Regions from separate parts of the Caulobacter sp. DWR3-1-2 genome, predicted to be linked through region 3. Evidence: predicted binding sites of a transcription regulator. Region 3 holds the regulator's gene; each other region holds the start of a gene.
The links. Region 3 encodes LexA, which represses DNA repair genes until DNA is damaged. Its sites were predicted from a motif close to ATGTTCNCNANNTGTTCT; they were not measured.
Positions count from the first base shown of each region.

Region 1: the regulator LexA is predicted to act here: its motif matches at 2,479-2,496, upstream of ACP696_RS18830 (DUF72 domain-containing protein).
Region 2: the regulator LexA is predicted to act here: its motif matches at 3,104-3,121, upstream of recA (recombinase RecA).

Region 1 covers NZ_JAFCTW010000016.1:79,338-83,619, forward strand. The annotation lists gene ACP696_RS18820 (M28 family metallopeptidase) at 1-819, shown strand, start outside; gene ACP696_RS18825 (L-serine ammonia-lyase) at 907-2,310, shown strand; gene ACP696_RS18830 (DUF72 domain-containing protein) at 2,499-3,251, shown strand; gene ACP696_RS18835 (NAD-dependent epimerase/dehydratase family protein) at 3,350-4,282, opposite strand, start outside.
Region 2 covers NZ_JAFCTW010000014.1:85,646-89,927, forward strand. The annotation lists gene alaS (alanine--tRNA ligase) at 1-1,331, opposite strand, end outside; gene recA (recombinase RecA) at 1,931-3,001, opposite strand; gene ACP696_RS17655 (EAL domain-containing protein) at 3,312-4,282, shown strand, end outside.
Region 3 covers NZ_JAFCTW010000003.1:85,079-89,360, reverse strand. The annotation lists gene ACP696_RS05005 (ComEC/Rec2 family competence protein) at 1-866, shown strand, start outside; gene ACP696_RS05000 (glutathione S-transferase family protein) at 876-1,523, shown strand; gene ACP696_RS04995 (GFA family protein) at 1,573-1,971, shown strand; gene lexA (transcriptional repressor LexA) at 2,098-2,805, opposite strand; gene ACP696_RS04985 (methyltransferase family protein) at 2,949-3,542, shown strand; gene ACP696_RS04980 (serine hydrolase domain-containing protein) at 3,549-4,282, opposite strand, start outside.

The DNA of each region.
Region 1 (4,282 bases), on a different contig from region 3:
CTGAAAGGCGCGACCTTCTCGGCCGCCTACGCCGTCGATCACTCGGTGATCGTGTCGAAGAACATCGCCGGCCGCATCAAGGGCTCCGTCCGTCCCGACGAGACGGTGATCTACAGCGCCCACTGGGACCATCTGGGCGTTGGCGCGCCCGACGCGCGCGGCGACAAGATCTATAATGGCGCGATCGACAACGCCGATGGCGTCGCCGCCATCCTGGAAACCGCCCGCGCCTTCAAGAGCCAGCCGGCCCCGCAGCGCTCGATCCTGTTCCTGGCCGTCACCGCCGAGGAGCGCGGCCTGCTGGGTTCGGAATATTACGCCGCCAACCCGCTCTATCCGCTGTCCAAGACCGTGGGTGACCTGAACATCGACGCCCTGTCGGCCACCGGCCCGGCCAAGGACATCACCACCTCGGGCGACGGCAAGGTGGATTTGCAGGACCTGCTGGTCGCCAAGGCCAAGGCCCATGGCCGCTATTTCACGCCCGACCCTTCGCCCCAGGCCGGCCATTTCTATCGCTCGGACCACTTCCCGTTCGCCAAGCGCGGCGTGCCGGCCATCTCGGTTGGCTCGGGCGAGGATCTGGTCGTGGGCGGCAAGGAAGCCGGCCAGAAGGGCGAGGAAGACTACACCACCAACCGCTACCACCAGCCCGCCGACGAATGGCGAGCCGACTGGGACCTGACCGGCCAGGCCCAGGACATAGGACTGTTCTATGAAGTGGGCGCGGACTTGGCTAATTCGAGGGTCTGGCCGGAATGGCAGGCGGGCTCGGAGTTCAAGGCGCTGCGGGACACGACCAAGGCGGATCGGAAGTAGACTTCTGCCGTTCGGGACGCGGACGGGGACATGCCTATGTCCCCGATCGTAATTCGCGGACGCAAACGCGTTTTGTGAAACCACACCATGACAGCCTCCGTCTTCGACCTATTCAAGCTCGGCGTCGGCCCGTCGAGCAGCCACACCATGGGGCCGATGACGGCCGCCGGCCTGTTTGTCGGCCGTCTGCGTGACGCCGGCCAACTGGCGACAACGGCGCGGGTCAAAATCCGCCTCTACGCCTCCCTGGCCCTCACCGGTCGCGGCCACGCCACCGACCGGGCGGTGGTCTTGGGCCTGATGGGCTTCGTGCCCGCCCAACTCGACCCCGACGCCGGCGAGGCGGCGCTGGTCGAGGCCGCCGCCAACCAGTGGATCATGTTGGGCGGCGAGGTCGGCATCGGCTTCGACGCCGAACGCGACATCGTCTGGGCCGGCCACGAACGCCTGCCGCAGCACCCCAACGGGCTGGCCTTCACAGCCTTCGACGCCGCTGGCGTCACGCTGGCGGAGCGCACCTATTTCTCGATCGGCGGCGGCTTCGTGCGCGACGAGAGCGAGATGGGCCGCAACACCCCGCCAGAGGAAGGGCCAGAAGTCCCCTTCCCGTTCGAGAGCGGCGCCGACCTGTTGCAACGCGCCGCCGACGCCGGCCTGAGCATCGCCGGGGTGATGGGCGCCAACGAGCTTGTCCGGATGGACGAGGACGCGCTGGCCGCTGGGCTCGACCGCATCTTCGAGGCCATGGAGGCCTGTATCGACCGCGGCATGCGCGAGAGCGGCGTCCTGCCCGGAGGGCTCAACGTCAAGCGGCGAGCCCTCCAGATCCATCAGACCATCCAGGGCCGCATGGAGCGCCAGATCAGCGACCCCCAATTCAGTGATCCATTGGCGGCGATGGACTATGTCAACCTGTGGGCCATGGCGGTCAACGAGGAGAACGCGGCCGGCGGCCGGGTGGTCACCGCCCCGACCAATGGCGCGGCCGGCCTGATCCCGGCGGTGCTGCGCTTCTACCACCGCTTCCACCAGGGCACGCCGCAGCAGGTGCGGGTGTTCCTGCTGACGGCGGCGGCGATCGGCGCGCTCTACAAGCGCAACGCCTCGATCAGCGGGGCCGAGGTCGGCTGCCAGGGCGAAGTCGGCGTGGCCTGCTCGATGGCGGCCGGCGGGCTGTGCGCGGCGCTCGGCGGCACCAACGCGCAGATCGAAAACGCCGCCGAGATCGGCATGGAGCACAACCTCGGCCTGACCTGCGATCCGATCGGCGGCCTGGTCCAGATCCCCTGCATCGAGCGCAACGCCATGGGCGCCATCAAGGCCATCGACGCCGCGCGGCTGGCGCTGCTGGGCGATGGTCAGCACTCGGTGTCGCTCGACAAGGTGATCGCCACGATGAAGCGCACCGGCGAGGACATGAGCGAGATTTACAAGGAGACCTCGTTGGGGGGTCTGGCGGTGGGGTTGTCGGTCAACCGGGTGGAATGTTGATCACCTGCCTCCTACGGATCGCTTCGCGATCGTCTTCCCCCAGAGGGGGAAGAGCTTAAGCGCAGGGCTCCGCCCCCTCGCCGCTGACAGACGGCGAAGCCGTCAGGTGGGGGCCAGTGATCCGGTTTCCTCTTGCTCAAACTCAAACCCTTAACCTAACGTGCCGCCAGAACAGGAAGAGAACACTCATGCCCGGAACCATTCGCGCCGGCATCGGCGGCTGGACCTACGAGCCCTGGCGGGGCGGCCCCTTCTATCCCGATGATCTGAAGCAGAAGGACGAGCTGAAATACGCTAGCCGCCACGTCACCAGCATCGAGATCAACGGCACCTACTATTCCACCTTCAAGCCCAACAGCTGGCAGAAGTGGCATGCCGAGACGCCCGACGACTTCGTGTTCTCGGTCAAGGCCAGCCGCTACTGCACCAACCGCAAGGTGCTGTCGGAGAACAACGACTCGCTGGAGAAATTCCTCAGCCAGGGGCTGGAGGCGCTGGGCGCCAAGCTGGGCGCCATCAACTGGCAGTTCATGGCCACCAAGAAGTTCGACCCGGTCGATTTCGAAGGCTTCCTGAAGCTGCTGCCCAAGGAAATCGGCGGCCGGCCGGCGCGCCACGCCCTGGAGGTCCGCAGCCCCACCTTCGCCACCCAGGAATTCTACGACCTGGCCGCCCAGTACGGCGCGGCCATCGTCTATGCCGAGGACGACGAGGAGCCGACTTGGCCCTGCATCGACCAGCCGACCGCCGACTTCACCTATGCCCGCCTGATGTCGAGCCGCGAGAGCGAGCCCACCGGCATGACCTCGGACGATCTGGACGCCATCGCCAAGCGAGCCCAGGCCTGGGCCAAGCGCGGCGACGTCTACGCCTACTTCATCGCCGGGGCGAAGGTGCGCAATCCGGCCGCCGCCATGGCGCTGATCGAGAAGCTGAAATAGAGGCTGCGCCTCGGAAGCCCTTTAAGCGGCTGGGGACATGCACAGATGCATGTCCCCGATCGTGGCAATGCCTTTGACAATCCGTGGCGCCGTAAGCCTCAGCTTTGCGTCGCGGCACGGCCGGCCTCGGGCGCTCCCGCGACGGGATGGCTCTCCAGACACCCCAGCCCCCTCAGACTCACCGCCATCGCGACGTCGAGCGGCGTGTGCGGGACCTCGCCCAGAAACGCCCGCAGCTTGCCGTCGATAAGCGCCATGGGCTCGCGCCACAGGTAGCGCATCTCGGCCATCTCGCTGAAGACCGGCACCACGGGCGAGAGGGCCACGATCATCCACCAGGGGAAGGCCTTGATCGGCAGCTTGGGCTGGCCCAACACCCGACGGATCGACGCCCCCATCTCACCCCAGGCCAACTGGTGGCCGCTGAAGTGAAACACCTCGAACGACCCCAACCGGTCGGCGCGATCCAGCACGCGCGCCATGGTTTCGGCCAGGTCCGGCAGATAGGCCCAGGCGTGGCTGACGCCCTTGGCCGACGGCTCGGCCACCGAGGTCGGCGGCGCGCCCGGCTTGACCACCGCCTGGCCGAAATAGTTGTTGCCGGCGTGCGGGCCGAAGAAGTCACCGGCCCGGACGATCAGCACCGGCGCGCCATCCGCCGACGCCGCCTTCAGCCGCCGCTCCATCTCGACCCGGATCTTGCCCTTGCGCGTGGCGGGCGCCTGCGGCGCGGTCTCGTCGATCAGCGGGAAGGCGTCGAGGCCGAAATTATAGACCGTGCCCGGCAGCAGGATCCGCGCGCCGTTGGCCTTGGCCGCGGCGATGGTGTTGTCGAGCATCGGCAGGACCAGCTTGTCCCAGTCCTTGTAGCCGGGCGGGTTGGCGGCGTGGACGATCAGCGAAACGCCCTGGGCCGCGCGGGCCACGTCGGCGGCGACCATGGCGTCGCCTGCGATCCAGGCGATACCGGCCTTGGCGGGCTGGTCGCGACGGGTGAGGCCGCGGACGGTCCAGCCGTGGCGAACCAGGGC
Region 2 (4,282 bases), on a different contig from region 3:
GCCCCGGTCTGGCCAGAGCCCGCCCAGTTGGCGCGGGCCATCGTGCGCTGGCGGTCCATGGCCACGTCAAAGCCGTCGGTGTCGACGGTGATGCCCTTGGCGCGCACGGCGTCCTGGGTCAGGTCGAGCGGGAAGCCGTAGGTGTCGTAGAGCTTGAAGGCGGTCTCGCCGTCCAGCACGCCGCCGGCCGTCAGGCCCGCGGTGGCGTCGTCGAGCAGGCCCATGCCGCGGCCCAGGGTGACGCGGAAACGCTCCTCTTCCTGGCGCAGGGTGTCGACGATAGAGGCCTCAGCGCGGCGCAGTTCGGGATAGGCCTGGCCCATCTGCGCCACCAGGGTCGGCGCCAGGCGGTGCATCAAGGGCTCGCCCGCGCCCAGCAGATAGGCGTGGCGCATGGCCCGGCGCATGATCCGGCGCAGCACATAGCCGCGGCCTTCGTTCGAGGGGGTGACGCCGTCGGCCAGCAGGAACGAGGACGAGCGCAGATGGTCAGCGATCACCCGGTGCGACGGGGCCTGGTCGCCTTGCGCCTTCACCCCGGTCAGCTCGACGCTGGCGGCGATCAGGGCCCTGAACAGGTCGATGTCGTAATTGTCGTGCACGCCCTGCAGGATGGCGGCGATGCGCTCCAGGCCCATGCCGGTGTCGATCGAGGGCTTGGGCAGCGACAGGCGCTCGCCGCCGGCCATCTGCTCGAACTGCATGAAGACCAGGTTCCAGATTTCGATGAACCGGTCACCGTCCTCATCGGGGCTGCCGGGGGGGCCGCCGGGGATGTGGTCGCCGTGGTCGAAGAAGATTTCCGAGCACGGGCCGCAGGGGCCGGTATCGCCCATCGACCAGAAATTGTCGTTGGTGGCGATGCGGATGATGCGGCTGTCATCCAGACCCGCGATCTTCTTCCAGAGGTCGGCGGCCTCGTCGTCGGTGTGGTAGACGGTGACCAGCAGCTTATCCTTGGGCAGGCCAAACTCGCGGGTCAACAAGGTCCAGGCGTGGGTGATCGCCTGTTCCTTGAAATAGTCGCCGAACGAGAAATTGCCGAGCATCTCGAAGAAGGTGTGGTGGCGGGCGGTGTAGCCGACATTGTCGAGATCATTGTGCTTGCCGCCGGCCCGGACGCACTTCTGCGACGAGGTGGCGCGCGGATAGGGCGGGGCCTCGGCGCCGGTGAAGGCGTTCTTGAACGGCACCATGCCGGCATTGACGAACAGCAGCGTCGGATCGTTCTGCGGCACCAGCGGCGCCGAGGGCGTGATCGCATGATCGGCCGCGCCGAAATAGTTCAGAAAGGTGCTGCGGATCTCGTTCAGGTTGGGTCGGCTGGTCATCGGCGTCTCGGGTGTTCGTACTGGATCCGGTCGAACCGGAGGTCGGGGCTGCATAGCGCGGTTTCAAGCGGAGTGGAAACCACGTTGGTCGTTGGGGTGCAGGCCGGGGCTTGAGATCCTCCCCCGTAGGGGAAGTGTCGGCAAAGCCGACGGAGGGGGTGTGAGCGGCGCAGGTCACCACCCGACTCAGTCGACCCCACACTCCCACACCGGTCGCTTCGCGACCGCCTCCCCCACGGGGGGGAGAGGACTTGGGTGGTCGAGGCGGCGGAGCCGCCGGGGCTCTTCGGGCCACCTCCTCTTAGGAAGCGAGACCTACCGGCCAACTGAGCAGACCCCCTCCGTCCCCCGAAGCGGGCGGCTCCTCCCCTTGAAGGGAATTGGCGGATAGCGCGGTAGACCCCCTCCGGCCCTGCGGGCCACCTCCCCCTGAGTGAGAGGATTGTCGGAGAAACGAAATCGGACGCCTGGCATGGGGTCCAGGCGTCCGGGGATCGCGGCCTGCCGAGGCGGTATTCCACGGCGGCTATAAGGCGGGGTCGCGCGCTATGAAAACGGCGGCCGCGAAACCTGTGTCAGGTCAGGCGCTGGGCTTGGACCTAAGCTTCGTCGCCCTCCTCCGGGCCGCCGACCAGAAGCTCTTCCTCGATCTTCTGCGACGACTTGCGGACGGCGGCCTCGATCTCGTTGGCCAGATCCTTGTTGGCCTTGAGGAACTCGCGGACATTGTCGCGGCCCTGACCGATGCGCTGACTGTTATAGGAGAACCACGAGCCGGCCTTGTCGATCACCCCGGCCTTGACGCCCAGGTCGATGATCTCGCCCAGCTTGGAAATGCCTTCGCCATACATGATGTCAAACTCGACCTCGCGGAACGGCGGCGCCACCTTGTTCTTGACCACCTTGACCCGGACGTTGTTGCCGACGATCTCGTCACGGTTCTTCACCGAGCCGGTACGACGGATGTCCAGGCGGACCGAGGCGTAGAACTTCAGGGCGTTGCCGCCCGTGGTGGTTTCCGGGCTGCCGTACATCACCCCGATCTTGTGACGGATCTGGTTGATGAAGATGACGATGGTGTTGGTCTTGTTGATCGAGCCGGTCAGCTTCCGCAGCGCCTGGCTCATCAGGCGGGCCTGCAGGCCCGGCAGGCTGTCGCCCATCTCGCCTTCGATTTCTGCCTTGGGGGTCAGGGCCGCGACCGAGTCGATGACCACCACGTCTACGGCGCCGGAGCGCACCAGGGTGTCGGTGATCTCCAGGGCCTGCTCGCCGTTGTCGGGCTGCGAGACCAGCAGGTTGTCGAGATTGACCCCCAGCTTGAAGGCGTAGCCCGGATCGAGCGCGTGCTCGGCGTCGACGAAGGCGGCGGTGCCGCCGGCCTTCTGGACCTCGGCCACCACGTGCAGGGCCAGAGTGGTCTTGCCCGAGCTTTCCGGACCGTAGATCTCGATCACCCGCCCCTTGGGCAGGCCGCCGATGCCCAGAGCGATGTCGAGGCCCAGCGAGCCGGTGGACACCGACTCGATCTCCATCTTGCCCTTTTCGCCCAGCTTCATCACCGAGCCCTTGCCGAACGCCCGGTCGATCTGCGCCAGCGCCGCTTCAAGAGCGCGCTGTTTGTCGCCGTCTTCTTTGCCCACGAGTTTCAAAGCCGCCTGATTGCTCATTGGAGATCCGCCCTTATTCCATGATTCCGACCGGCAGATCGGAGGTTCGCGCTCGGCGCGCCCTTCGCCTGTGGAATGATTAACGAGTACATGCTTTGTTCCGTGTTCACAAGATGTTCTTTTCTCGTGGCGCGGAAGCGATGAGGACGGTCTATCGGCTATATGCGTCAGAAGCGGTCACATAGGTCGCGACGCAAATCGCCGCCCTGCGACATTTTCTCGCGCCCTGCGGTCGAGCTTTCGTCCGCGCCTCAACCGCTCCTTAACAGGCAGGCGCTCATGGTGCTCTCTTCCCGGGGGGAGCACCGTTTTGTCGATCGATCCGCGCCGTCTACTGGGCCTGGCCTTCGCCAGCGCCGACCTGCTGATGGAAGTCGAGAATGGCCAGGTGATCCTGGCGCTCGGGGCGGCCCAGCGGATCATGGGCCTGGACGAGCGTTCGATGATGGGCCGGGTGTTCCGGGATCTCTTCACCGCCGCCGACCGCCCGCTGGTCGAAGCCGTGCTCAATGTGATGAGCGATGGCTTCCGGCGCGGACCCGTCACACTGCGCATGGCCGGCGAGCCGCCGCGTCACGTCAATCTGACCATGCGCGCCCTGCCCGACAATGGCGGCCGGATTTCGGTTTCGGTCACCCCCGCCCCCGCCCCTTCGGGCCAGGTCGACGAGATCGGCCTGCGCAGCCGCGAAAGCTTCGAGGATATCGCCCGGGGCCTGTTCGAGGCCGCCCGGGTCACCGGGCTCGAGCTTGAACTCGCGATGGTCGACTTCTCGGGCCTGGACGTCGTCCGCGACCAGCTGTCGCCTCGCGAGGCCCACGCCCTGGACGTCAAGCTGGCCGGCGCGGTGCGGGCCGAGTCGCACGCCGGCGGCATGGCCACGCGGCTGTCGTCCGAACGCTTCGCCCTGGTGCGGACCAAGTCCGACCATCCCGATGACATGGCCCAACGCCTGACCAAGTCCACGACGCTGACGGCCACCGCCCATGTCGTGCCGCTGGACGCCGGCGTCGCCCCGGCCCGCGGGCTGAAGGCCCTGCGCTACGCCTTGGACGATTTCCTGCGCGAGGGGCTGAAGGACTCCCCCCCGATCAGCCTGTCGGAAGCCATGAACCGCTCGGTCAAGCGCACCCTGGCCAAGGCCGGCGCCCTGGGCGTGGCGGTCAGCCAGCGGCGGTTCACCTTGGCCTACCAGCCGGTGGTCAACCTGGCGACGGGGATCGCCCATCACCACGAGGCCTTGGTGCGCTTCGAGGACGGCGGCAGCCCGTTCCAGTTGAT
Region 3 (4,282 bases):
GGCTGGCGGTGAGCATCGGGGCCAGTCTTGTGGCTGGCCTGGCGACAGGGCCGTTCGCCATGCAGCATTTCAACCGGGTGGCGGTCTGGGGCCTGCCGGCCAACCTGGCGGTCGCGCCGCTGTCGTCCTTCGTGATCATGCCGTTCCTGGCGATCGGGGCGGTGCTCGAAGTGTTTGGCCTGGGAGGACCGTTCCTGGCCGTGGCCGGCTGGGGCATCGACGCGATGCTGTGGATCGCCCATGGCTTCGCCAGCGCCGGCGGGGCTCAACGGGTGGTGGCCAGCGGCCCGCCCTTCACCCTGGCCCTGGCCTTTGTCGGCCTGATGTTACTGTGCCTGTGGCGCGGACGCCTGCGCTGGTTGGGCGGGCCCCTGGCCCTGGCGGTGGCGCTATGGCCCCGGCCGCCGGCGCCCGACGTCTGGATCGCGCCAGACGGAACCACGGCGGCGGTGCGCGACGGCGGCCGGGCCGTCCTGCTGCGCCCCGACGCCCGGCGGTTCGGGGCGGAGCTCTGGAGCCGCCGGCGGGGGTTGGCCGTGCCCACCGACACCGCGCGGAGTCCGTCCTATGCCTGCGATCGGCGGTCCTGCGCGCCCACCAAGACTTCGCCGGTGCCGCTGGCCCTGTCCTGGAGCAAGGCCGCTCCGGACGCCGACGTTCTCGCGGCGATGTGCGCGGACGCCGAGATCGTCGTGCTGCGCGGCTACGCTCCGATTACGCCGCCGGCCTGCCGGGACCGCATCGTGCTCGACGCGACCGATTTCGCCGTCGGCGGCGCGGCCGAGCTCTATCGCCGCGACGGTGGGTGGTGGATCGTCTGGGCCCAGCCGCTGCGGGGCGTGCGGCCGTGGACGAACACGCCATAGGGGGACGCCATGCTCAAGGTCTGGGGAAGACGCAATTCGTTGAACGTCCAGAAGGTGCTCTGGCTTATCGCCGAGCTTGACCTGCCGCATCAGCACCTTCCGGCGGGTGGTGACTTCGGCGGCCTGGACAGCCCGGACTTTCGGGAGATGAACCCGCATGGTCACGTGCCTGTCCTCGAGGACGGCGGTGTCGCGGTGTGGGAGTCGCACGCCATCCTTCGATACCTGGCTGCCACCTACGGCGAAGGGCGGTTTTGGCCAACCGACGCGGCGACGCGGGCGCCGGTCGATGGTTGGATGGACTGGTCGCAGACCGCGCTGCAGCCGGCTTTCCTGAGCGGAGTGTTCTGGGGCTTTTACAGAACGCCCGAGGTTTTGCGAGATGGGCCAGCCATCGCCCAGGCGGTGGAACGCACCCATCGCTGCCTGGGTCAGGTCGAGGCGCGACTCGAAGGTCGGGCCTTCATGATGGGCGAGGCGCTGTCCTTGGCCGACATCCCCATTGGCGCCTGTCTCTATCGCTATTTCGAGTTGGAGATCGACCGGCCGCCGCAGCCCCGTTTGCAGGCCTGGTACGACCGGCTACGGGCGCGGCCGGCCTATCGGGAGCATGTCATTATCCCGTTCGCGGAACTCAAAGGGCGTTTGGCGTTCTGAATCGCGAGGCGAGGCGAGGCGAGGCACGGGCCTGGAGACGGAGACGACTATGGAACGACAGGGCGGCTGCGCCTGCGGGGCGGTCCGATACGGCGCGGAGGGCGGGCCGCTGCGGGTCGGCATGTGCCACTGCCTGACCTGTCGCAAGCGCCACGGCGCGCCTTGCAACGCCTTCGCGGTCTTTCGGTCGGACAAGGTGCGGGTCGAGGGCGAAACCTTCGCCTGGGCGACTTCCGAGCGCGGCCGCTCGCACGGCTGCGCGGTTTGCGGCTCGCCGGTCTTCTGGCGTGAGGGCGAGGACGAGATCGAGCTTCACCTGGGCGGCTTCGACGACACCGGTCAGTTCATCCCGCAATACGAGGTCTGGGTGAAGCGCCGCGAGCCGTGGATGATGCCGCTAAACGTGCCGCAATATGCGGAAAACCGGCCGGCCGGGCTGGCGACCTAGGGACCTCGGACCGCAGCAGAGTCTGCGTGGTCTTTCGCGGATGCAAATGAGGACAGGCCAATGCGCCTGCCCCCAGCCGTGATGCAAACCCTGCTCATCCTGGCGTTCACCGGGATGGGCGAAAATCTAATGATACCGCCGGATCAGTCCCACCAGCTTGCCTTGGACCTCGACCTGGTCAGGACCGAAGATGCGGGTCTCGTACTTGGGATTGGCGGCTTCCAAGGCGATCGAGCCGCCCTTCTTGCGCAGGCGCTTGAGGGTTGCTTCCTCGCCGACCAGGGCGACGACAATCTCGCCGCTGTTGGCGGTGTCGCCCTTGCGGATGATGACATAGTCGCCGTCGAGGATGCCGGCATCAATCATCGAATCGCCCTGGACCTCGAGCACATAGTGCTCGCCGCCGCCGAGCATGGATTCGGGCACAGGCAGGCGCTCGCGTTCATGCTGGATGGCGTCGATGGGCGTGCCGGCGGCGATGCGGCCGAGGATCGGCAGTTCGCGGGTGTTGTCGGCGGCGATCTGGACGGGCGCGGCCACGGCCGGCGCCTGCCCGCCGCCTTCCAGCACTTGCGGCTTGAAGGCGCCGCGACCCTTGGGCGGGGCGGCCGTCGTGGCCTGTTGCGGCAGCTTGATCACCTCCAGCGCGCGGGCGCGGTGCGCCAGGCGGCGGATGAAGCCGCGCTCTTCCAGCGCCGTGATCAACCGGTGGATGCCTGACTTGGACGCCAGGTCGAGCGCCTCCTTCATTTCGTCGAAGGAGGGAGAGACACCGCTCTCTTTGATCCGCTCGTGGATGAACATCAGCAGCTCGTGCTGCTTGCGCGTGAGCATGTCGGCCTCGCAAGTCGTCGCGGAACAAACCGCAAACCTCTCAAATGTTCTCTAGGTGTTCTTCGTTAATGTCAAGTTGACGCGGCGATCGATGTTCGGTGTAGCTGAACGCCGTAATCTTTGCCGAGGGGAGCCTTCGCGACATGGACCACGCCTGGCTTCTGACCACGGGTTGGCCGCGCGCCTTCTGGACCAGCTACGGCGCCTTCTGCCTGTTTGAGCTGTGGGTCTGGTGGCGCGACCGGCGCACGGCCAGCGGCCAGGACGCCGACCGGGGCAGCCTGCAGGCCGTGGTCCTGATTATCGCGGCGGGGATCTTCGTCGCCTTTTATGCCGCCAACGCCTCTGAATTTGCTCGCATAATCCAGTGGAGGAGCGAGGCGCGGCTCCTGGCGCTGGTCCTGATCTGGACGGGCCTGGCCCTGCGCCTGTGGGCCATACTGACCCTCGGGGCCTTCTTCCGCCGCACCGTGCATCTGCACGACGGTCACCGGATGATCACGGGCGGCCCCTACCGGATCGTCCGCAACCCGGCCTATCTGGGCAGCCTGCTGAGCCTGGTCGGCGTTGGCCTTGGCCTGGGCAGTGGACTGTCGGTCCTGGCGCTGTTGCTGGCCGGCCTGATCGCCTTCGGGTGGCGCATACGGGTGGAGGACGCGGCGATGACGGCCCGATTCGGCGATGAGCATGTGGCCTATCGCCGGCGCAAGGCGGCGCTGATTCCCTATCTCTGGTAGCAACGCTCAGGGTGCGACAATCGCGCCATCGCCTTTTAGCTGAAGCCAATCCTCAAACGGCAGGCGATAGGCCTTGTCGAAGACCTCGGCCTGGAGCTTGAAGGGTAGGCTGCCCTCGCTGTTCCAGAGCATCACCACGCCGGTCTTCGTGGCGGGATCGAACATCATGGTCGAGCGATAGCCGGTCACCGCCCCGCTGTGGCCGATCAGGCGGCGGCCCTTGTAGGTGAAGCTGCGCATGCCCAGGCCGTAACCGGGGCGTTCCAGCGCCCGGCCCATGGCCGATCGTCCATAGGGCCGGCCGGTATTGACGCGCGGTCGCTGGATGTCCGCCAACACCGGGGCCGGCAGGACGGCGGGCGCCTGACCCATCTGCGCCTGCATCCAGCGCGCCAGATCCACGATGTTGGAATTGACGCCCGCTGCGGCGGGGATGCGGTAATAGGCCTCGACCAACGGCACGCTGCGGCCGCCACGCGAAGGCCGCGCCCAATGCTTGGCGGTCCGCAAACCGTCGATGCCGATGGTCGCGCCGGTCATGCCCAGAGGCAGGAACAGCTTCTGGCGAGCCTCCTCGGCATAGGGGCGATGGGTGGCGGTCTCGACGACCTCGCGGATCGTGTCATAGGCGATGTTCTGGTAGCTGTGGCACGTGCCGGGCGGGCAGAGCAGGGGCACGGCCTCCAGGCTTGCCCGGATCTGGCGCGGGTCTCGCCCGCCTTCGAGCCAGCCGTCATAGG